4 regions of the Specibacter sp. NPDC057265 genome follow, and region 2 is predicted to be linked to each of the others. Evidence: riboswitches for the same ligand, from Rfam matches in the RefSeq annotation. Region 2 holds a riboswitch; each other region holds the start of a gene.
The links. Region 2 has a riboswitch for S-adenosylmethionine ahead of ACFUCV_RS10000 (DUF1737 domain-containing protein). Riboswitches for the same ligand answer to the same signal wherever they lie in the genome.
Positions count from the first base shown of each region.

Region 1 (5,496 bases), on a different contig from region 2:
ACGGTCACAGTTTAGCCTAATAGACAACAAATGTTGTTTAGAAGGCAATATTTTTGGGGGATCCTACTACTTCACTCTTTGGAGCATCGCGTGGACTTGAATATTGCCATTGTTGTTTTATACCTGGCGGCCATGCTGGCCTTTGGCTGGTGGGGAAAGTCGCGCACTAAGAACAATAGCGACTTTTTGGTGGCCGGACGGCGGCTGGGACCCTTCCTCTACACCGGAACCATGGCCGCCGTCGTGCTCGGTGGCGCCTCCACCGTGGGCGGCGTGGGGCTGGGCTACAAATTTGGCATCTCCGGCATGTGGCTGGTGGTGGCCATTGGTGTGGGCGTGCTGCTGCTGAGCCTGCTCTTTGCCCCCACCTTGCAAAAGCTGAAGATCTACACGGTCTCGCAAATGCTCAGCCTGCGCTACGGCAAGGAGACCACCAAGGCCTCCAGCATTGTCATGCTGGCCTACACCATTATGATTGCCGCCACCTCCACCGGCGCCTACGCCACCATCTTTGTGGTCCTCTTTGACTGGGAACGCTGGGTGGCCATTGCCGTGGGCGGTGCCATTGTGCTGGTCTATTCCACCATTGGCGGCATGTGGTCCATCACCTTGGCCGACCAGGTCCAGTTCGTCATTAAGACCGTGGGCATTTTCCTGCTCATGCTGCCCTTTACCTTGAACGCCGCCGGCGGCCTGGACGGGGTCCGTTCACGCCTGGAGGAAAGCTTCTTCCAGTGGGACGGCATTGGCGTCAGCACCATCGTGACCTACTTCGTGGTCTACACCCTGGGTCTTTTAATTGGCCAGGACATCTGGCAGCGCGTCTTCACGGCCAAGACCCCTTCCGTGGCCCGTTGGGGCGGCGCCACCGCCGGCATCTACTGTGTCCTCTACGGTGTGGCCGGTGCCTTGATTGGCTTGGCCGCGAAGGTGGCACTGCCCGCCATTGATGTGGCCGGCTTGGGCAAGGACGCCGTGTACGCCGAAGTGGCCACGCAACTGCTGCCCATTGGCATTGGCGGGATCGTCATGGCGGCCGCCGTCGCAGCCATGATGTCCACTGCCTCCGGCGCCCTCATTGCCGCGGCAACGGTGGCCCGCGCCGACGTGGTGCCGTTTGTGGCCAGCTGGTTTGGCAAGTCCATTGACAACTCCGACTCCGACAACCCTGACGAGGACATCAAGGGCAACCGCATGTACGTGCTGGGCCTGGGAATCCTGGTGGTGGCGATTTCCATCCTGGCCACCGACGTGGTCTTCGCCCTGACGGTTGCCTACGACATCCTGGTGGGTGGGCTGCTGGTGGCCATCATTGGCGGGCTGGTGTGGCGCCGGGGCACCGGAGCCGGCGCCGCCTGGTCCATGCTGGCCGGCTGCGCCGTGACGCTGGGATCCCTGGTGATGTACGGCACCGGCATTTGGCACAGCCTGGACCCCCTTAACGACGGCATCTTCGCCAATGAGCCCATCTACTTCGGTCTGGCAGCGTCGCTGCTGGTCTACGTGGTGGTCTCGCTGCTGTCCACGCCCACCCCGGCCCACGTCCGCCAGGGATGGGACGACCGCCTGGCGGCAGCGGCCGCCGACAGCAACCCGGAGCACACCGCCGGCGTTTCACGGTAGTTGGTCCGGCTGGTCGGCACTGCCTGCAATGGTCGACGGCGGGAGCTTGCGTCACATATGACGTAACCTCCCGCCGTCGACCATTTTAAGAAGTATTCTAGGTGGCAGCTTCAAGAGATGCGGCGCCAAGCTCCGACTGGCCGCACACCAACCCCATGCTTCACGGGTGGTTCGGATGAGGAAGCGGCCGGCGGTGACCTCCGCGGGCAAGAGCAAGCAAAGGGTTTTGTCATGCCGTTCCCCCCTGCCGTAAAGTCCGCTGCGTCCACTTTGCCCACCCGCCACCGCCCAGCCAGCGCCGGCGAACCCATAGCGATTCCCGTGCTCCCGGCCGTGGAGGTGCAGTCCGGCGCCGTGACGTTCATGACCCCGGGGAGGTTCCACCAGTACTGGTCGGCGGAAGCCTCCGAACTCAATGCCGCGCTCGATCAAGCAGTGCGGGCAGCGCAGTGGATGCCTCAAATCGGCACCCTGGTGGTGACGGTGGCCCAGACAGGCGTCCGCTCGGGACGACGCATTGGTTTCCGGCTCGCGGCCCGCTAATTTTCGGGCTGATGGGTGAGGCGTCGTGGGGTGACCACGGCACCGCAGGTTCCGGTGTCCCTCAACCTATTTGTGAGGATCACCGGCCAGACATTCCTGCCGGGAAGCGTTACAGTGGTGGCTGACTTTGAGGAGCAGTGCCGTGGCAGAAAGAATTCCCACCCCCACCGAAATCAAGCGGTGGCGCCAGTATCTGGCCGATGAACGGGCCGAAGCGGCTGTCTACCGGGATTTGGCCAGCCGACGCGAGGGTGAGGAACGTGCCATCCTGTTGGCCCTGGCCCAGGCCGAGGGCCGCCATGAACAGCACTGGTTGAAGCTGCTGGGCCCTCATGCCGAACCGCCCTTGCGGGCCTCCACCCGCAACCGGTTTTTGGCCGCGATGGCCCGCCGTTTTGGCTCGGTGTTTGTTTTGGCGTTGGCGCAGCGTTCGGAATCCCGCTCCCCCTATGCCACCGATGCCGATGCCACCGATGCCATGGCGGCGGATGAATCCATTCACGAGGAAGTCATCCGGGGGCTTGCCACCCGCGGTCGCATACGCCTCTCCGGGTCCTTCCGTGCAGCTGTGTTTGGCGCCAATGACGGCTTGGTCAGCAATCTCTCCCTGGTGGTCGGCATGGCCGCCACCGGTGTCTCCAGCCAAGTGGTCCTATTCAGCGGCATTGCCGGCTTGCTGGCCGGGGCACTTTCCATGGGTGCCGGGGAGTTTGTGTCCATGCGCTCCCAGCGTGAACTGTTGGACGCTTCCCAGCCCACCCAAATCACCCTTACGGCCGCCCCTTCACTGGATTTGGCGAACAACGAACTGGTGCTGGTGTACCGGGCCCGCGGCATGTCGCTGGAGGCGGCCGAACACCGTGCCGCCGAAAGGTTGGGCCAGTTCACCTGCGATTGCGATCCGAGCCTGTCCCTGCAGCCGGAGAACTTTGAAAAGGCCGATGAGCATGAATCGCTGGGCACCGCCTGGGGCGCGGCAGCCTCCAGCTTTTGTTTCTTCGCCTCGGGCGCCATCATTCCCATCCTGCCGTTCCTTTTTGGCATGACGGGCATCAATGCCCTGCTGCTCGCCTGCGCGCTGGTGGGAGCAACACTGATGGGAACCGGTGCCGTGGTGGGCCTGCTCTCGGGTGCCTCCCCGTTGGGACGCGGACTGCGGCAATTGGCCATTGGCTTGGGCGCCGCTGCTGCAACGTACCTGCTGGGCCTGGTCTTCGGCACCGTGGTGGGCTAGTTTTCCAGCGGCAGGCCCGCGGCGCGGCTTGGCGCGGGCTGGCGCGGCTTGGCGCGGGCCAATCCGTCGAGACCGACCCAGCGGCTTCGAACCCGACGTGGCGCTGCGGCATACCCGGCAGTGCCGGGTCGGTTTCGGCGAGGGACCCGCAGCGAAGGCGGACCGGCGGCCCCGGCCAAGGCAAGAAGAAGGGCCCCACGGGTATCCGTGGGGCCCTTCCTTAAAGCAACGGCGTTACAGTGCGGCGTATACTTCGCGCAGCAGTGTGGCGGTCTCGGAAGGCGTCTTGCCAACCTTGACACCGGCAGCCTCAAGGGCTTCCTTCTTGGCCTGGGCCGTGCCCGCGGAACCGGAGACGATGGCGCCGGCGTGGCCCATGGTCTTGCCCTCGGGAGCGGTGAAGCCGGCCACGTAGCCAACAACGGGCTTGGTGACGTTGGCCTTGATGTACTCGGCTGCGCGCTCTTCAGCGTCGCCACCAATTTCACCAATCATGACAATGGCCTTCGTCTCCGGATCGGCCTCGAACGCAGCAAGCGCGTCGATGTGCGTGGTGCCGATGACAGGGTCGCCACCAATGCCAATGGCGGTGGAGAAGCCCAGGTCACGCAGCTCGAACATCATCTGGTAGGTCAGGGTGCCGGACTTGGAGACCAAGCCGATGGGGCCCTTGCCGGTGATGTTGTTGGGCGTGATGCCTACAAGCGCTTCGCCGGGGGTGATGATGCCGGGGCAGTTGGGTCCAATGATACGGGTGATCTGGTTCCCGGAAGCATCGACCTTGGACTGGGCCAGGGCCCAGAACTCGGCGGCGTCCTGCACCGGCACGCCTTCAGTGATGACAACCACCAGCGGAACCTGCGCTTCAATGGCTTCCACCACGGCGTCCTTGGTGAAGGCCGGGGGGACGAAGACGATGGAGACGTCTGCGCCGGTCTTTTCCACGGCCTCTGCCACGGTGCCGAACACGGGCAGTTCGACGGCGCCGTGCACAACCGTGGTGCCGGCCTTGCGTGCGTTCACGCCGCCCACCACCTGGGTGCCGGCCTTGAGCATCAGGGCGGTGTGCTTGGTGCCTTCGCCGCCGGTGATGCCCTGGACGATGACCTTGGAGTCCTTAGTCAAAAAGATAGACATAGTTTCTAAACCTCTACTTTGCTGCGTGGGCGAGCTCGGCAGCCTTGTCGGCGCCCTCGTCCATCGTGGCGGCCAGGGTGACCAACGGGTGGTTGGCATCGTTGAGAATGCGGCGGCCTTCTTCAACATTGTTGCCGTCGAGGCGGACGACCAGCGGCTTGTTGGCAGCTGAGCCCAGCTCGGCCAGTGCACCGACAATGCCCTTGGCGACAGCGTCACAGGCGGTGATGCCACCGAAGACGTTGACGAAGACGCTCTTGACCTGGGGGTCGTTGAGGATGACGTCCAAACCGGCGGCCATGACCTCGGCGGATGCTCCACCACCAATGTCCAGGAAGTTGGCGGGCTTGACGCCGCCGTGGTTTTCGCCTGCGTAGGCCACAACGTCCAGTGTGGACATGACCAGGCCGGCACCGTTGCCAATGACGCCCACTTCGCCGTCGAGCTTGACGTAGTTCAAGTCCGCGGCCTTGGCCTTGGCCTCCAAGGGGTCGGCCGCTGCTGCATCTTCGAGCTTGAGGTGGTGCGGGTGGCGGAAGTCGGCGTTCTCATCCAGGGAGACCTTGCCGTCCAGGGCGACGATGTCGCCGGCGCCGGTGCGTACCAGCGGGTTGACCTCCACCAGGGTGGCATCTTCTTTAACGAAGACGTCCCACAACTTGATGATGGTGGCGGCGACCTTGGGGGCCAGCTCGGCGTTGAAGCCTGCGGCGGCGACGATTTCGTCAGCCTTGGCCGCATCGATGCCAACGGCCGGATCCACAGCCACACGGGCCAGGGCCTCGGGGCGCTCAACGGCCAGTTCCTCAATTTCCATGCCGCCTTCCACCGAGCACATGGCCAGGTAGTTGCGGTTGGCGCGGTCCAGCAGCACGGAGAAGTAGAACTCCTCGGCAATGTCGGCGCCGGCGGCGATCATGACCGTGTTCACGGTGTGGCCCTTGATGTCCATGCCCAGG
Region 1 covers NZ_JBHUYE010000003.1:148,582-154,077, reverse strand. The annotation lists gene ACFUCV_RS03845 (sodium:solute symporter) at 133-1,623, shown strand; SAM riboswitch class IV at 1,732-1,842, shown strand; gene ACFUCV_RS03840 (hypothetical protein) at 1,855-2,166, shown strand; gene ACFUCV_RS03835 (VIT1/CCC1 family protein) at 2,309-3,400, shown strand; gene sucD (succinate--CoA ligase subunit alpha) at 3,635-4,537, opposite strand; gene sucC (ADP-forming succinate--CoA ligase subunit beta) at 4,551-5,496, opposite strand, start outside.
Region 1: another riboswitch for S-adenosylmethionine. It lies ahead of ACFUCV_RS03840 (hypothetical protein); the one in region 2 lies ahead of ACFUCV_RS10000 (DUF1737 domain-containing protein).

Region 2 (5,496 bases):
TGATGCACCCAGCCAGGCACGCAGGCAGCGTGCGCTGGAGCGTGACGGTGAAATGTATGCACCCTTTTGGGAGTTGTGGGCAGGGCAGGAGGAGCAGTTGTTGGCCGGGTCCGGGCTGCCCACCTTTGCTGACATTGTGGTCGATGCCACCGCCGGCGTGGCCAACGCCCCCGGACCGGTGCTCGATGCCTTGACGCAGCTGCCGGCCCTGGAACATCTCCTGGCTCCGGAACTGGCGCGGCGGCGCGGCCTGGAGTTTTCGGCCCTGCGCATTAATGCGGCCCCGCCGGCCGCCGAACTTTTTCAGGCCCTGTATGGAGCCTCGGAAAACGCGGTGTGGTTGGACAGTTCACTGGCGGAGGTTTCCGGAGTTGATTCCTGGGGGGATGCCGCGGCTGACCGCTCCCGTTTCTCCATCATGGCCGATCCCGCCGGGTGCTTTGGCCAAATCGCGCAGCACACCCGAGGCTTGACCACCGTGACGGCCGGAGACGTCACCACACGCATCCGGGGGCCTTTTTTTCGCTGGTTGGATTCCGTGTGGGGCCGCAGGGCCGTGCGTGCGCCGCAGCATTACCCGGGCGATTTCACGCTCGGCTGGCTGGGCTGGTTGGGGTATGGGCTGAAGGCTGAAACCGGGGGCGACAGCGACCGTCAGGATTGGCACCGTGCGGAAAATTCCACCCCCCGTGCGGGGACCCTTGCCGATGCTGCGTTGATTTTCGCCGGCCAGGCGGTGGTGCTGGATCATCAGGAAAATTGCCTGTATGCCCTGACCTTGACGGATGCACACCACCCTGGAACCATCGCGGAGGCCACCGCATTTGAACAGGCGGTCCGCTCCGCGGCGGAAGGTGTTCATGCGGCCGGCCCCATTACGGAACAGCGGCCCTTCCGCGCCCCGGAGTTCACGGTCCGTGACGGCGAGCGCCGTTACAAGGAGATGATTGCCGCCGCCCAGGCGCAAATCCACGACGGCAACAGCTACGAGGTCTGCCTCACCACTGCCCTGGAGGCCCACAGCAGCCACCGCATTGATCCGTGGCACAGCTACCGGGCATTGCGCGTGGACAACCCGGCCCCCTTTGCCGCTTTTGTGCGCTTTGGCTCCACGAGCGTGGCGAGCACCTCCCCGGAGAGGTTTTTGCGCATCGATGCCGCCGGGCTGATGCGGGCCGAACCCATCAAGGGCACCCGCCGCCGCGACGGGGATCCGGCAGTGGATGCTGCGCTCAAGGCCGATTTAGCCGGCTCCTTGAAGGACCGGGCGGAAAACATCATGATTGTGGATTTGCTGCGCAATGACCTCTCGCGATTCGCCCTTGCCCATACCCTGCAGGTCCCGCGGCTGTGTGCCATTGAAAGCTACGCCACCGTGCATCAGCTGGTCAGCACCATTGAGGCGCAACTGGCGCCGGGCAGTTCCCGGGCACAGGCAGTCGCCGCGGCATTTCCGGCCGGCTCCATGACGGGGGCACCGAAAATCAGCACCATGGCCATTTTGACTGCCCTGGAATCCGGCCCGCGCGGCATCTACTCCGGTGCCATCGGGTATTTCTCACTCAATGCCGCAACGGATCTGTCGGTGGTGATCCGCACGCTGCTCTGCCAGGACACCCCCGACGGCGGCACGGACCTTTCCCTGGGCATCGGCGGTGCCATCACGGCTGATTCCAATGACGAGGCCGAATGGCAGGAAATCCAAGCCAAGGCCCACGGGGTCCTTTCCACCCTGGGTGCAGACTTTCCGGGTTGATGCAGCCGCACCTGCGCGCAGGTGCGCGAATTATTGAATGGTGGCCGTCAAGCGCGCCACATTGTCAACGTAACGGGCCATAATGGGGCGGTTCACCCACTCCTCGAGCAGCAGTTCCCGCGAAACGGCACGGTAGTCGTCCTCCACCTGGCGCATGCGCTGAACCACGCCGTCGTCAATCATCATGACGGTGACCTCCAAGTTCAGGGAGAAGCTGCGCATGTCCATGTTTGAGGAGCCGATGATGGCCACCTCGGAATCAACGGTGATGTGTTTGGCGTGCAGCACAGCGGGCTTGGGGTACAAATAAATGCGCACCCCGGCTTTCAAAAGCGCCTCGTAGTAGGAGCGTTGGGCGTGGTGCACCAGGAACTGGTCCCCCTGTTCGGACACAAAGAGCTCCACGTTCACCCCGCGTTGGGCCGCAGTGGTGATGGCATACAGCAGGGAGTCATCCGGCACAAAGTACGGGCTGGAGATGGTGATGCGGTCTTCGGCCGAATACAGCAAGGTATTGAACAGCCGCAGGTTGTTTTCCGTGACAAAGCCGGGCCCGCTGGGGATCACCTGGCACAGCGAACCGCCGGAAAAGGAATCCCAGTGGTAGCTTGCCAGCTGGGATTCAAGGGTTTCCTCGGTTTCGGAGGACCAGTCAGTGGCGAACATGACGTTCAAGGTCCCCACGATGGGACCTTCAAGCCGCGACATGAGTTCCACCCACTTGCGGCCCACCTTGCGATTGCCCTTCCTGCGGTATGACGGTTCAATGACATTTTGTGAGCCGGTAAATCCCACCCGGCCATCCACCACCAGGATCTTGCGGTGGTTGCGCAGGTCCGGCCGGCGCCACTGGCCCTTCACAGGCAACAGCGGCAACATCCGGCGCCATTCAATGCCACTGGATTTGAGCCGTTTGATCATGTGGCGGTAGCCCGGCACGCGCAGGGAGCCAATGTGGTCAAAAAGCACGCGCACCCGCACCCCACGCGCAGCGGCGGCCTCCAATGCGGAGAACAATTTCTCGGTGGAACCGTCGGTGCTCATGATGTAAAACTCGGCATTGACGTATTCCTTCGCCTGGCCCACCGCATCGGCCATGGCGTCCAGCGACTCCTGATAGCCGGGAAGCAACTGCACGGAATTGCCGCCCAGTGCAGGGAAGAAACCCAGGTTCTGGTTAAGCTGCATCACCGATTTCACCCAGGTGGGCCCCTCGTAGCTCTGCACCTGGGAGGCAATGTCAGCGGTGCCCTCCACCACGCGGGCGTTGACCGCCTGCTGCGTTTCCCGGCGGCGTCGGGAGAGGCGGAAGTTGCCGAACATGAGGAACAAAACCAGCCCAACATACGGCAGGAAGAATATGCACAGCAGCCAGGCCATGGCCGTGGTGGGGCGGCGGTTTCCGGGGATGATGCCCAGCACCACTATGCGGATTGCCAAATCCAGAAGCAAAATAAGCGCCGAGAGCCAAAAACTTGTGTCCACAGGCAAACTGAAGATTGTCGAAATCACGCATGTTCTCCTGTTAATCCGGCCATTTCCCTCATGGTGACATTACCCTAGGCGGCCTCGGCTCCGTGCCGGGCCCTGCCCTGGCTCCCGGCCCCGGCGCTAAGCTCAAGGCATGACAACACTGGTTTTTCTGGACCCCCAGCATCCCGCCGGACGTCTGGCCGACCCTGCAGCACCCGCCATCATGGCCACGGACCAGGGCCTCACGCGCGGCGACGGGATTTTTGAATCGCTCCTGGCCGTCAAGGGCGCCCCGCGGAAGCTCGGAGCGCATTTGGCACGCCTGGCGGCGTCGGCGGAGCTCATGGATCTCACCATCCCGGACGCCGGGGCGTGGCAGGCAGCCATCCTCCATGCCCTTGCCGCCACACCGGAGTCCCAGGATCGCCAGTGCACGGTGCGGCTCACCGCCACCCGCGGACCCGAGGGCGCCCATCGGGCCACCGCGTGGGTGGCCGTCAGCACGGTGTCCCCGGCCTTGGCGGCCCAGCGGGAAAAGGGCCTGGACGTAATGCTTTTGGAACGCGGTTATGACAGTGACATTGCCGCCCGTGCCCCCTGGCTGCTGCTGGGCGCCAAAACCCTCTCCTACGCGGTGAACATGGCAGCCCTGCGGCACGCGCACAGTGAAGGCGCCGACGACGTGATTTTCACCAGCCGTGACGGATTGGTCCTGGAAGGCCCCACCTCCTCGGTGCTGCTGGCCCACATTTCCGACGATTCCGGCGACCCTGTCAAACGGCTCATCACCCCCCACCTGGACACCGGGATACTGCCCGGCACCACCCAGGGCGCACTTTTTGCCGCGGCGCGGGACGCCGGCTGGGAACTGGGGTACGGCCCGGTGACGCCAGAGGATCTGCTCGACGCCGACGCCGCCTGGCTCATTTCCAGCATTCGCCTGCTCGCCCCCATCAACACCATTGACGGGCACAGTGTTGGGACGGCCGGGATCCGGCAGGTGTTGACCGCGGAACTGTCAGCGCTGCTGGCACAAACCCTTTAGCGGGCAGTGGCAAAACACGGCGGCATGGCCCACGCGGGCCTCACGGCCCCAAACCCTGCGGGGGAGGTGGTTTGCGGGGTGGGCGCATATTGACGTGCATGCTTTGCCGTGGCCACCATTGCCCTGATGTAACCTGGCGCTATAAAAGCGTCCCAGCTGCCGTCACGGCGGGCGGTTGTGTTACTTTCAAGGTGAGTAACGAGTGCCAGCGCCAAGCCCTGACTTGCTGGCCGGCAACCCTCTTTCCGGCGGGGTGCCTCAGGTGAATACTCGGCAAACCCAGCTACCCGTGGCTGACCGTTTGCAAGCGTGATCCACCCTGCGACGCGAGAGCACATCAAGGCCCGCGCCTCGGCACCAATTCCCGCTTGCTGCGTGCCAGCTGCACTTGAGGAGTCACCATGTCCGCGGACGAATCCCCCCTAAGTTACAGGCTCATCACCGGCCCCGATGACAGGTCCTTTTGCGAGCGCATCTCCGCCGCCCTGGCGCAGGGATATGTGCTGCACGGCAGCCCGGCCGTGACGGGCAATGCCGGCCAGGTCATCTGCGCCCAGGCAGTTGTTCTACCCCACGCCATTGCCCTTGCCGATGCCGCCGTGACCTCGGCCGTGGATGGCCTTGAATCTGCGCACGACGCCGGCGGGGAAACCGCGTGAGCCGCGCAGGGGATCTCAGCCCCCAGGCCGCGTGGGAACTGCTGGATGCTGACAGCGTGCTCCTTGATGTGCGCACGAGTGGGGAATGGCAGCACATTGGCGTCCCCGACCTCTCCAGCCGCACGGCCGATGTGGTGTTCATTGAATGGAATACCGGTGACGGGAGCACCAATGCGGACTTTCTGCGGCAGCTGACGGAGGCGGTTCCAGTGGAGAAAAAACTGTTGGTGCTGTGCCGCTCGGGGGTTCGCTCCCTGGCCGCGGCCCAGCTCGCCAGCGACGCCGGTTACACCGCCTACAACATCCTGGAGGGTTTTGAAGGCGTGCAGGATGGCTATGGCGACCGTGTGGTCAATGGTTGGAAAAACCGCGGCCTGCCCTGGAAATAAGTCCCCGCACGCCCCAGCCCAGCGGCCGCGGGCCGACGGCGGATCCACCCATGATGGGCCCCAAACGGATAAGGAATCTTTAGTGAGCAACTTCAATGCACAAGCCGCCACGTGGGCACAGGATACCCAAGCCGTGCGTGGCGGCTTGGACCGCAGCAACTTCCAGGAAACCTC
Region 2 covers NZ_JBHUYE010000011.1:98,193-103,688, forward strand. The annotation lists gene ACFUCV_RS09985 (chorismate-binding protein) at 1-1,756, shown strand, start outside; gene cls (cardiolipin synthase) at 1,787-3,241, opposite strand; gene ACFUCV_RS09995 (aminodeoxychorismate lyase) at 3,381-4,274, shown strand; SAM riboswitch class IV at 4,469-4,590, shown strand; gene ACFUCV_RS10000 (DUF1737 domain-containing protein) at 4,676-4,933, shown strand; gene ACFUCV_RS10005 (rhodanese-like domain-containing protein) at 4,930-5,322, shown strand; gene ACFUCV_RS10010 (O-succinylhomoserine sulfhydrylase) at 5,405-5,496, shown strand, end outside.

Region 3 (5,496 bases), on a different contig from region 2:
CCGGGTCTGCGCACGGGAACCAAGGTGGCCGTGGTTGATGGCACAGGCAAGGTGCTTGCCGCCGACACCATCCATCCGCACGCTCCAGCCAGAAAATGGCAGGAATCCCTGGCCACCCTGCTGGGGTTGGCCGACAAACACCACGTTGAACTCATCGCCATCGGCAATGGCACGGCCAGCCGCGAAACCGACACGCTCGCCAGCGAACTTGTCGCCGAACTCAAACGCCGTGATCCAGGGAGGACAGTGACCAAGGTCGTGGTGTCCGAGGCGGGCGCGTCCGTATATTCGGCATCGGCGCTGGCCAGTGCGGAACTGCCGGGCATGGACGTGTCCCTGCGCGGCGCCGTCTCCATAGCCCGCCGCCTGCAGGATCCCCTGGCCGAACTGGTGAAGATTGACCCCCGGTCCATTGGCGTGGGGCAGTACCAACACGATCTGACCCCCGCCAAACTGGAGCGCTCGCTGAACGCCGTCGTCGAAGACTGCGTCAATGCCGTGGGCGTGGACTTGAACATGGCCTCGCCGGCCCTGCTTTCACAGGTGGCGGGCCTGGGTCCGCTGCTGAGTGAAAACATTGTGGCGCACCGCAACCAGCACGGGCCCTTCACCAGGCGGCGGGAGCTGCTTAAAGTTCCCCGGCTGGGCCCCAAGGCCTATGAACAATGTGCAGGCTTTCTGCGCATTGCCGGTGGCCCCGAGCCCTTGGACGCCTCCAGCGTGCACCCGGAAGCCTACGGTGTGGCGCGCAGGATCCTCACCGCGGTGGGAGCGGCCCCGGCGGACATCCGTGCCGGGGTTCACGCCGCGGCAACAGTGGATCCGGCAGCTTTTGTGGACGGCAGCTTTGGCCTGCCCACCGTGAAGGACATCATCGCCGAGTTGCAAAAGCCCGGCCGGGATCCCCGCCCCCGCTTTGAAACCGCCACGTTCGCCGCCGGCATTGAAAAAATCACGGACCTGCGCCCAGGCATGATCCTGGAAGGCACGGTCTCCAATGTGGCCGCCTTTGGCGCTTTCGTGGACATTGGCGTGCACCAGGACGGCCTGGTCCACGTCTCGGCCATGAGCAGCTCCTTCGTCTCGGACCCCCACACGGTGGTCAAATCGGGCCAGGTGGTCCGCGTCAAGGTCCTGGAGGTGGATCCGGAACGCCGGCGCATCTCGCTTTCCCTGCGCCTGGAGAACGACGCCGCGGCGCGCGGGCAGGGCAGGGAGGTCCCGGGCACCGCCGGCGGGGCCCGGCCCAAGGCGGCACGGCAGGTGGCTGCGGGGCCACGGGGCCCACAGAAGGCAAAAGGGCCGAAAGCCGGGCCGGTGGTGGACACGGCCATGGCCGAGGCCCTGCGCCAGGCCGGATTGCGAAAGCCGACACAGTAGCCATTAATTCAGGATGCTGCCATTTTCGGGCCGAAAATCAAGCATTGTTTCGGCAAAAGTCATATAGGCGTCACATTGTTGCAGGGCCCAGGGGATTCTTCCAGACTTGATGCCAAGGTCATGAGTGCCAGCATCCAGCCCCGGCTTGCTGGCCGGCAACCCTCCTTCCGCGGCGGGGTGCCCCGGGTGAAGACCTGGCACCGAATCGTCCGGTTCCGGTGCAAGCGCGGGCCAGCAGTGCCACGGCCCTCCCGCATGCGTGCGCAGGAGGGCTTTGTTGCCGGTCCCAAGTGTGAAGGAACGCATCCATGAGCAATGGTTGGTCATTTGAAACCCGTCAGATCCACGTCGGACAGGAGCCCGACGCCGTCACCGGCGCCCGTGCCCTGCCCATTTACCAGACCACGTCGTTTGTGTTTCCCTCGGCCGAAAGCGCCGCGGCACGTTTCGCGCTTGCTGAGCTGGAACCCATCTACACCCGCATCGGCAACCCCACCACCGACGCCGTGGAACAACGCATCGCCAATCTTGAAGGCGGCGTCGGCGCCCTGCTGCTGGCCTCGGGACAGGCCGCAACCACCTTTGCAATTCTCAATGTGGCCGAGGCCGGGGATCACATAGTTTCCAGCCCCAGCGTCTACGGCGGCACCTTCAACCTCTTCGCCCACTCGCTGAAAAAGCTGGGCATCGACGTCACCTTCGTGGCCGATCCGGACAATGCCGAGCAATGGCGCGCGGCCGTCCGGCCCAACACCAAGGCCTTCTTTGGCGAAACCGTTTCCAACCCCCGCCAGGACGTTTTGGACCTGGAAACCATCAGTGGCATCGCCCATGAGGCGGGCGTGCCCCTGATTGTGGACAACACCTTGGCCACGCCCTACTTGATCCGGCCCTTGGAATGGGGGGCGGACATTGTGATCCACTCCGCCACGAAGTACCTCGGTGGCCACGGCACCGCCATTGGCGGCGTCATTGTGGACGGCGGGACCTTTGACTTTGCGGCGGATAAGGAAAAGTTCCCCGGCTTCAACACCCCGGATGAAAGCTACAACGGCCTGGTGTTCGCCCGTGATTTGGGCGTGGGGTCCGCACTCGGGGCAAACCTGGCCTACATCCTCAAGGCCCGGGTGCAGCTGCTGCGCGATCTTGGCGCCTCCATTTCACCCTTCAACGCCTTCCTGATCGCCCAGGGGCTGGAAACCTTGAGCCTGCGTGTGGAGCGGCACGTCAGCAACGCCGTCGAGGTTGCGCAGTGGCTGGAGGGCAATGACAATGTTCAGTCGGTGGCCTATGCGGGCATTGCCTCCAGCCCCTGGTTTGAGCGTGGCCGCAAATATGGGCCCCGGGGCACCGGCGCCATTGTGGCCTTCGACATTGTGGGCGGGGCCGAGGCCGGTCAACGCTTTGTTGACGGCTTGGAACTGCACTCGCACGTTGCCAACCTGGGCGATGTGCGCTCCCTCGTCATCCACCCGGCGTCCACCACCCACGCCCAGCTCACGCCCGAGCAGCAGCTGGCGGCGGGCGTGCGCCCCGGACTGGTGCGGCTCTCGGTGGGACTGGAAAACGTTGCCGACATCATTGCAGATCTCGAGGCGGGATTTCGCGCGGCAAAATCAGCGTGAGTTCCATGCTGGAACCGAAAACCGCCGACGCCGGGTTCCCCCCGGACACCAACAACCGCACCAACAACCACACCGGCACGGCTCCCTTGTGGTCCGCGGCCGTGGGGCAGGGCGGGGGACTGCTGCGTTCCATGGACATTGGGGCGCTGACGCTGGAGGCCGGCGGTGAACTGCCGGGCGTAACGCTGGCCTATGAATGCTGGGGCACGCTCAATGGGCGCGGCGACAACGCCGTGCTCATTGAGCATGCGCTCACGGGCAGCACCCACGTCAGCCGCGGCGACTCCGAGGAAGACGGCTGGTGGGAAGGTCTGGTGGGTCCAGGGGCTGTCATTGACACCGACAAATACTTTGTGGTGTGCGCGAACATGGTGGGGGGCTGCTACGGCAGCACCGGGCCCTCCAGCATTGCCGCCGACGGAAAACCGTGGGGTTCACGTTTTCCCTTCATCACCATCCGCGACTCCGTCCAGGCAGAGGCGCAGCTGGCCGCGCAGCTCGGCATCCGGTCCTGGCATGCCGTCATTGGCGGCTCCATGGGAGGGGCCCGGGCACTGGAGTGGGCTGTCAGTTTCCCGGCGATGGTCCAGCGCTGCGCCGTGGTGGCCTCGTGCGCGGCAAGCACCGCCGAGCAGATTGCCCTGGCCCAGGCGCAGCTGTTGGCCATTGTCCAGGATCCCCATTTCGCCGGCGGAGACTATTACGACGGCGCGGCCCCCACCGCCGGGCTGGGGCTGGCGCGGCGCATTGCCCACATCAGCTACCGCTCCGAAGCCGAGATGGGTGCCCGCTTCGGTCGTGTGGCCCAGGACGACGCCGGCACTGTCACCGCCGCACGCAATGTCGGCACGGGGGCGGGGCTGTACCGGGTGGAGAGCTATTTAGACCATCAGGCCCGCAAGCTGGTGGGCAGATTTGACGCCAACAGCTACATTGCCGTCACTGAAGCCCTCATCAGCCACGATGTGGCCCGCGGCCGCGGGACCTTGCAGGAGGCCTTGTCAGTGACTGCTGGGGTGGAATTTTTGGTGGCTGCCGTCAGCAGCGACAGGCTGTATTTTCCCGCCCAGTCGCGGGAACTGGCCGCGGCACTGCCCGGCAAGGTCACCTGGGGGCTCATTGACTCACCCATTGGCCACGACGGTTTCCTGACCGAGGTGGAAGCCGTGGGGGAACTGCTGCAAAACTCGCTGTTCCGCGGCTAAAAATTCTTGAAGATGGCTTCGCGGTGGCCTGCATACTGCTCGGCAGTGACCTGCCCGGCCCGGCGGGCAGCATCCAGGGCGTCGAGCTGACGCTTGAGTTCGGCCTCCACCCGCATGCGCTCATGGGCGAAGCCGGCCTCATGCGCCCCAAGGGGGGTGTTGTGACCCTTCAACGGCACCCCATTGAGCAGCGTCGTCGCGTGGGGTCCGGCGTTCCGGTCCGTCCCGGGCGGCCTTGCCGCCGGTGTGCGGCTGCGCTTCTTCCGGGCGGCCGCGCGGATGAAGGAGCTCACCACGGCCACGGCGGCCAGCAGTACAACAAGGAACGGCTGGAATGAAAAGGAGCCCTCAGCCGAGGCGGCCGCACCCTCCATCACCCCTTGACTGGACAAGATTCCCACGGTTCACCTTTTCTACCCGGGCGCGCCAACTGCAACACCTGGCTTCATCCTAGTGCGGCGCCCGGGGGCATCCCCATGCGCGCCCCGGGCAGGGCGTCCCACGGGGGACGCAACGGGGGGACGCAACAGCGGATGCAACAGCGGCAAAGTGGAGCGGCCGCTCAGCGTTCACGGACCACCACGGGGGCGGGGGTGGGCCGCTTGGGGCCCACCCCGTCTCCCAGGGATTGGTGCCGAAGCCTGCGCAGCACCCAGGGGAAGAAAAACTCCCGGGCCCACACCAGGTCCTCGGCGCGTGCGCTCTGCCACCTTTGCTGGGGCAGCGGCGCCGGCTCCATGGGCACCAGGGTGTGCGGAAGCTGCAGCGCCGCCAGGGCCATGATGGCAATGGTGTGGTGGCCCAGGGGTGAAAAATGCAGCCGGTCCCCATCCCACATGCGGTGGTCGGCGAGCTGCTCCAGGGACCACATATTGGCCACCACCACGCCGTGGCGGGCGGCAATGGCGTGCAGGTTCTCATTGTAGATGGCCACACGCCCGCGGATCCTGGCCAGCACGGGCATGGTGCGCACATCGGGTCCGGTGAAGAGCAGCACCGTGGCCCCGGTGGCACGCATGCGGGCCACGGCCGCATCCAGTTTTTGGGCCAGCGTGTCCGGGTCGGCGCCGGGGCGGAGCAGGTCATTGCCGCCGGCGGAAATGCTGATTAAATCGGCCTGCAGCGCCAGTGCCGGTTCCAGTTGTTCACCCAGGATCTGGGCCAGCAGTTTGCCACGGATGGCCAGATTCGCGTAGTTGAAGTCCGGGCAGTTGCGGCTGAGTTCCTCGGCCACACGGTCGGCCCAGCCGCGGTGTCCGCCGGGGCTGGAGGGTTCCGGGTCGCCA
Region 3 covers NZ_JBHUYE010000001.1:155,165-160,660, reverse strand. The annotation lists gene ACFUCV_RS00755 (Tex family protein) at 1-1,380, shown strand, start outside; SAM riboswitch class IV at 1,497-1,613, shown strand; gene ACFUCV_RS00750 (bifunctional o-acetylhomoserine/o-acetylserine sulfhydrylase) at 1,689-3,005, shown strand; gene ACFUCV_RS00745 (homoserine O-acetyltransferase) at 3,137-4,210, shown strand; gene ACFUCV_RS00740 (hypothetical protein) at 4,207-4,611, opposite strand; gene ACFUCV_RS00735 (SGNH/GDSL hydrolase family protein) at 4,773-5,496, opposite strand, start outside.
Region 3: another riboswitch for S-adenosylmethionine. It lies ahead of ACFUCV_RS00750 (bifunctional o-acetylhomoserine/o-acetylserine sulfhydrylase); the one in region 2 lies ahead of ACFUCV_RS10000 (DUF1737 domain-containing protein).

Region 4 (5,496 bases), on a different contig from region 2:
CACATCAAGATGACTGTGGAAATCCTGCGCTCACTGGGCGTCACCGTTGACGATTCCACGCCCGGCCACTGGGTGGTGGAGCCGGCACGCATTGCCGCCTTTGACGTTTCCCTGGAGCAGGACCTGTCCAACGCCGGACCGTTTTTGGCCGCAGCCCTGGCCACCAGGGGCACCGTGCGCATCCCCAACTGGCCGGCCAACACCACCCAGGTGGGTGACAAGTGGCGCCAGATCCTGCCGCAGTTCGGGGCAACTGTGACACTGGAGGACGGCGTGCTGAGCGTCACCGGCGGCACACACATTCACGGGGTGGACCTGGCCGACAGCTCCGAGCTGGCCCCCACGGTTGCCGCCCTGTGCGCCTTGGCGGAGGCTCCCTCGCGGCTGCGCGGCATTGCCCATCTGCGCGGGCACGAGACCGACCGGCTGGCGGCGCTGGTGGCTGAAATCAATGCCCTGGGCGGCGCGGTTCAGGAAACACCCGATGGCCTGATCATCACCCCCGCCCCCCTGCACGGCGGCGTCTTCCACAGCTACCACGACCACCGCATGGCCACCGCCGGCGCCATTTTGGGACTGGCGGTGCCCGGGATTGAAGTGGAGAACATTGCCACCACCGCCAAGACCATGCCTGAATTTCCTGCCCTGTGGGCAGCCATGATGGCGCAGACGCAGCAGCCGTCGGCCCAGGAGCAAGGGTCCGCGGCGGTGGAAGCCAAGGCTTAAAGATGGCAAAGGATTACAGCAACTGGGACGAGTCCAATGTCCGCGTGCGGGCCAACAAAAAGGGCAGCCGGCCACGCACCAAGGACCGCCCGGCCCATGACGATGCAGTCATTGGGCGCATTGTCACCGTGGACCGCGGGCGCTACACGGCCATTGTGGATGAGGACCTGCCCACCGAGCGGATCCTGGTGGCCGCCCGCGCCAGGGAACTGCGCCGCAACCCGGTGGTGGCCGGTGACTTTGTGGCCCTGGTGGGGGACGTCAGCGGCAAACCCGACACCCTGGCCCGGCTGGTCCGGGTTCAGGACCGCCGCACCCTGCTGCGCCGCAGCGCCGACGACACCGACCCGGTGGAGCGCGTGGTGGTGGCCAACGCCGAGCAGCTGGTGATTGTCGTGGCGGCCGCCAACCCCGAACCGCGCACCGGTTTCATTGACAGGGCGCTGGTGGCCGCCTACGACGCCGGCATAGCCCCGCTGCTGCTGATCACCAAGACCGACATCAAGGACCCCGCGGAGCTGCTGGCCAATTACGAGCACCTGGACATGACCGTGATCATCAGCCGCACGGCCACCGACGGCGCCTCAGGCATTGACGCCCGCAGCGACGACGGCGACTCCGCCCTCCTGGCCGGTGGCGCCGTGGAGCAGCTGCACGGCCATTTGGACGGCAAGGTCTCGGTCATGGTGGGGCATTCAGGCGTGGGAAAATCCACCATGGTCAATGCCCTCACCGGATCCCGGCGCGCCACCGGCGGCGTCAATGCCGTCACCGGCCGCGGCCGGCACACCTCCTCCTCGGCGTTGGCCCTGCAGCTGAAAAACGGGCTGCCGGGATCGTGGATCATCGACACCCCCGGCATCCGCTCCTTTGGCCTGGCCCACGTCAACGCGGACAGGATCCTGCAGGCCTTCCCCGATCTGCAGCCCGGCACCGACGGCTGCGAGCGCGGCTGCAAGCATGACAGCGTGGCCGTCAATTGCGGTCTGGACCCCTATGTGGAGCAGGGCAACGCCGGCGACGCCGGACCGGCGCGCCTGGCCTCCCTGCGCCGGCTGCTGGGCACCAGCGACCGCACCGAGGGCCGCGCGGAGGCCAAGGAACTGGGAACCATTGATTAACGGCCCGTGGCGCCACCGCGCCCTGCCGGGCATTGGCGGCAAAGCGCGGTAGCGTGAACACATGACCTGCGCACCTCAGACGTACAATGACGATCTCCGCCTGGCCCACGTTTTGGCAGACAGCGTCGATTCCCTGACCATGTCCCGGTTCAGGGCCCTGGATTTGGCCGTGGAGACCAAGCCGGATCTGACCCCGGTAACGGACGCCGACAAGGCCGCGGAGGAATCCATCCGCAGCCAGCTGGCCAGGGTGCGGCCACGGGATGCGGTGTTGGGGGAAGAGTTTGGCAGCAGCGGGCATGGTTCGCGGCGCTGGATCATTGACCCCATTGACGGGACCAAGAACTTTGTGCGCGGCGTGCCCGTGTGGGCCACCCTCATCGCCCTCGTGGAGGACGGGGTGCCTGTGGTGGGCCTGGTCAGCGCCCCTGCCCTGGGCAAGCGCTGGTGGGCCGCCCAGGGAACCGGGGCGTACATGGGCAAGTCCCTGGCCGCCGCCACGCGCATCCGCGTTTCCAATGTGGCCGAACTCAAGGACGCCTCCCTGTCCTATTCCTCGCTGACCGGCTGGGCCGAACGCGGGAACCGGGACGACTTCATCTCCCTCACCGATGACGTTTGGCGAACCCGCGCCTACGGGGACTTCTGGTCCTACTGCATGGTGGCCGAAGGCAGCGTGGACATTGCCTGCGAACCTGAATTGAACCTTTATGACATGGCGGCGCTGGTTCCCATAGTGCAGGAGGCGGGGGGCCGTTTCACCTCCCTTGAGGGCGCCGACGGTCCTTTTGGCGGCAACGCGCTGGCCACCAACTCCATCCTGCACCGTGAGGTGCTGCAGCGTTTGAACCCCGCCTGGGATGATTTGTTGAACTAGCTGCGCGTTCCCGGCGCGGTGGCGCCACGTCAACGTTCGTAACAAGTTTCCCCGGCGGGGAACTTGGGCTACTCTTTTGGGCATAGGTCACGAGTGCCAGCGCTAAACCCCGGTTTGCTGGCCGGCAACCCTCCTTTCGCGGCGGGGTGCCCCGGGTGACGACCTGGCCATGACCATTCGGTGATGGCAAGCGCGGACTCCTACGCCCTTGGGGTCCTTTGGTGAGAAGGAAACACCCATGAGCCATGCCCTTTTGGAAAAAACCCTGGCCGGCACGCTGGCGGACTCGCCGTTGTTGCCGGTGGTGGGACATGATTTGCTGGCGCCCCTGATCCACGGCGGCAGCATCCGTTACGCCAACTTGGACTATGCGGCCTCGGCGCCGGCGGTGGCGGAAGTCGCGGACCACTTGAACGAGGTGTTGCCCTATTACGCCAGCGTCCACCGCGGCGCCGGATTCGCCTCCCAGGTAAGCACCTCCCTGTATGAAAATGCCCGCACCATTGTGGCCGACTTTGTGGGCGCCCGCCCCGACGACACCGTCATCTTCACCCGCAACACCACTGATTCGCTGAACCTGCTGGCCGGGTGCGTGGCCAGCATCCTGGCGCGCAATGGCCATCTGGCGGGCCGTTCCAATGCCCACGGCGAGGTGTTGTACCTGGACATTGAGCACCACGCGAACCTGCTGCCCTGGCAGGGCCTGCCGCACCGCGCGGTGGTGGCAGGCGATTCCCTGGCAGCCACCCTGGCCCGGGTGGAAACCGCCCTGCGCGCCGGAAATGTGCTGCTGCTGGCCGTCACGGGGGCCTCCAACGTCACCGGGGAGGTGCTGCCCGTTGCCGAACTGGCCGCCCTGGCGCACCGGCATGGGGCCCGCATTGTGGTCGACGCCGCCCAGCTGGCCCCGCACCGCCGGATTGATGTCCAGGCCAGCGGCATAGACTACCTGGCGTTTTCCGGCCACAAACTCTATGCCCCCTTCGGAGCAGGGGTCCTGCTGGGCCGCCCCGATTGGCTCGACGCCGGGGCACCGCATTTGGCCGGCGGCGGCGCCGTGAAGGAAGTCCGGCTCGAATCGACCCAGTGGACCCACGGTCCGGCCAGGCATGAGGCCGGCTCCCCCAATGTTTTGGGCGCCGCCACGCTGGCCAAGGCCGCCAGCGTGCTGGGCGCCCTGGATCCCGGGCAGTGGGCGGAGCATGAATCCCTGCTGCGCGCCCACCTGGTGGCGGGGTTGGCGGCGCTGCCGGGGGCCACCGTCCACAGGATGTTCCCCGATTCACAGAGCCACCCCGGCTGCGGCAGCATTGGCGTGGTCAACTTCTCGGTCACCGGCTACGACGCCGGCCTGGTGGCCGCCTATCTGGCGGCCGAACACGGCGTGGGCGTACGCGACGGAAGGTTCTGCGCGCACCCCCTGCTCAAACGGCTGGGGCTGCCGGCCGGATCCCTGCGCGCCAGCTTCGGGGTGGGCTCAAGGCTGGAGGATGCCCAGCGGCTCATTGACGGCGTCGCAGCGCTGCTGCGGGACGGGCTGGGCTGGGATTATGAGGTGGACGCGGGCCGCTGGATCCCGGTAAACGATGAACGCCGGTTCCCGGCTTGGGCGCCCAACACACCCGGCACGGCCGGCGCCGCCCCCTGCTCCACCGGCCAGGGCGGAAGCGGTGCGGGTATGGTTGAAGCGCACTAAAGCCTTGAACCGACGGGAGCACCATGGCAGGCACTGGCGGACCGGTTTTTGATCCCGGGCGGCGCACCGACCTGGCGGCGGCGTTCCTTGCCGGCGGCGGCCACTACCACAAGGTGCGCCCCGGGTACCCCGGGGAATCCCTGCAGTGGCTCACGCACAACAGCGCCGGCCGGATCCGGGACGTGCTGGATGTGGGTGCCGGAACGGGCAAATACACCCAGCTTTTGGCCCAGCAGGATTGGCGCCTCACAGCCGTGGACCCCTCGGCGGACATGTTGGCCCAGCTCCGCGGCCAGTTGCCGCAGGTCACGGTCCAGGTGGGCACGGCCGAGCAGCTGCCTCTGGCCGATGGCAGCTTCGACCTTGCGGTGGTCGCCCAGGCCTGGCACTGGTGCGACCCCGTGGCCGCCAGCACCGACATTGCCCGTGTGCTGCGCCCCGGCGGGTCCCTGGGGCTGATCTGGAACCAGCTCGACGTCGAACTCCCCTGGGTGCACCGGCTGGCCCGCATCATGCACGCCGGGGATGTGCACAAGGCCGGCTTCCGGCCTGCACTGGGAGCCGAGTTCGCCCCGGCACGCGTCCACCGCAGCCACTGGGCGCAGGAGCTGACGCCGGAGGGCATCATGGAACTCGCCCAGTCCCGCAGCTACTATTTGCGCGCCGGCACAGCCGTACGCGCCAAGGTCATGGCCAATCTGCAGTGGTATCTGCACGAGCACCTGGGCCACCCCGCGGGCAGGGAACTACAGCTGCCCTACGTGACACAGACCTGGCACAGCAGCAAACTCTAGCCCCGCCGGCGTTGCCCCGGCCGCGCCCCTCGACAACAGCACCTTCACCCGCCTATGATTTCGGCATACCTAAATTATTTCCTTAGGCACAGCGAAGGTGGTCAAGTGCTCGATACTGTCAAGCCGGTCAAGGCGCGCCGGCCGCGCGCCCGGATGCTCCTGCTGCTGGGCCCGGCGTTCGTGGCGGCGATTGCCTATGTGGATCCCGGCAATGTGGCGGCGAACCTGACGTCCGGGGCCAGTTACGGCTACCTGCTGGTGTGGGTTCTGGTCGCAGCCAAC
Region 4 covers NZ_JBHUYE010000005.1:18,716-24,211, reverse strand. The annotation lists gene aroA (3-phosphoshikimate 1-carboxyvinyltransferase) at 1-726, shown strand, start outside; gene rsgA (ribosome small subunit-dependent GTPase A) at 729-1,847, shown strand; gene hisN (histidinol-phosphatase) at 1,909-2,724, shown strand; SAM riboswitch class IV at 2,810-2,923, shown strand; gene ACFUCV_RS05265 (aminotransferase class V-fold PLP-dependent enzyme) at 2,963-4,420, shown strand; gene ACFUCV_RS05260 (class I SAM-dependent methyltransferase) at 4,444-5,214, shown strand; gene ACFUCV_RS05255 (Nramp family divalent metal transporter) at 5,320-5,496, shown strand, end outside.
Region 4: another riboswitch for S-adenosylmethionine. It lies ahead of ACFUCV_RS05265 (aminotransferase class V-fold PLP-dependent enzyme); the one in region 2 lies ahead of ACFUCV_RS10000 (DUF1737 domain-containing protein).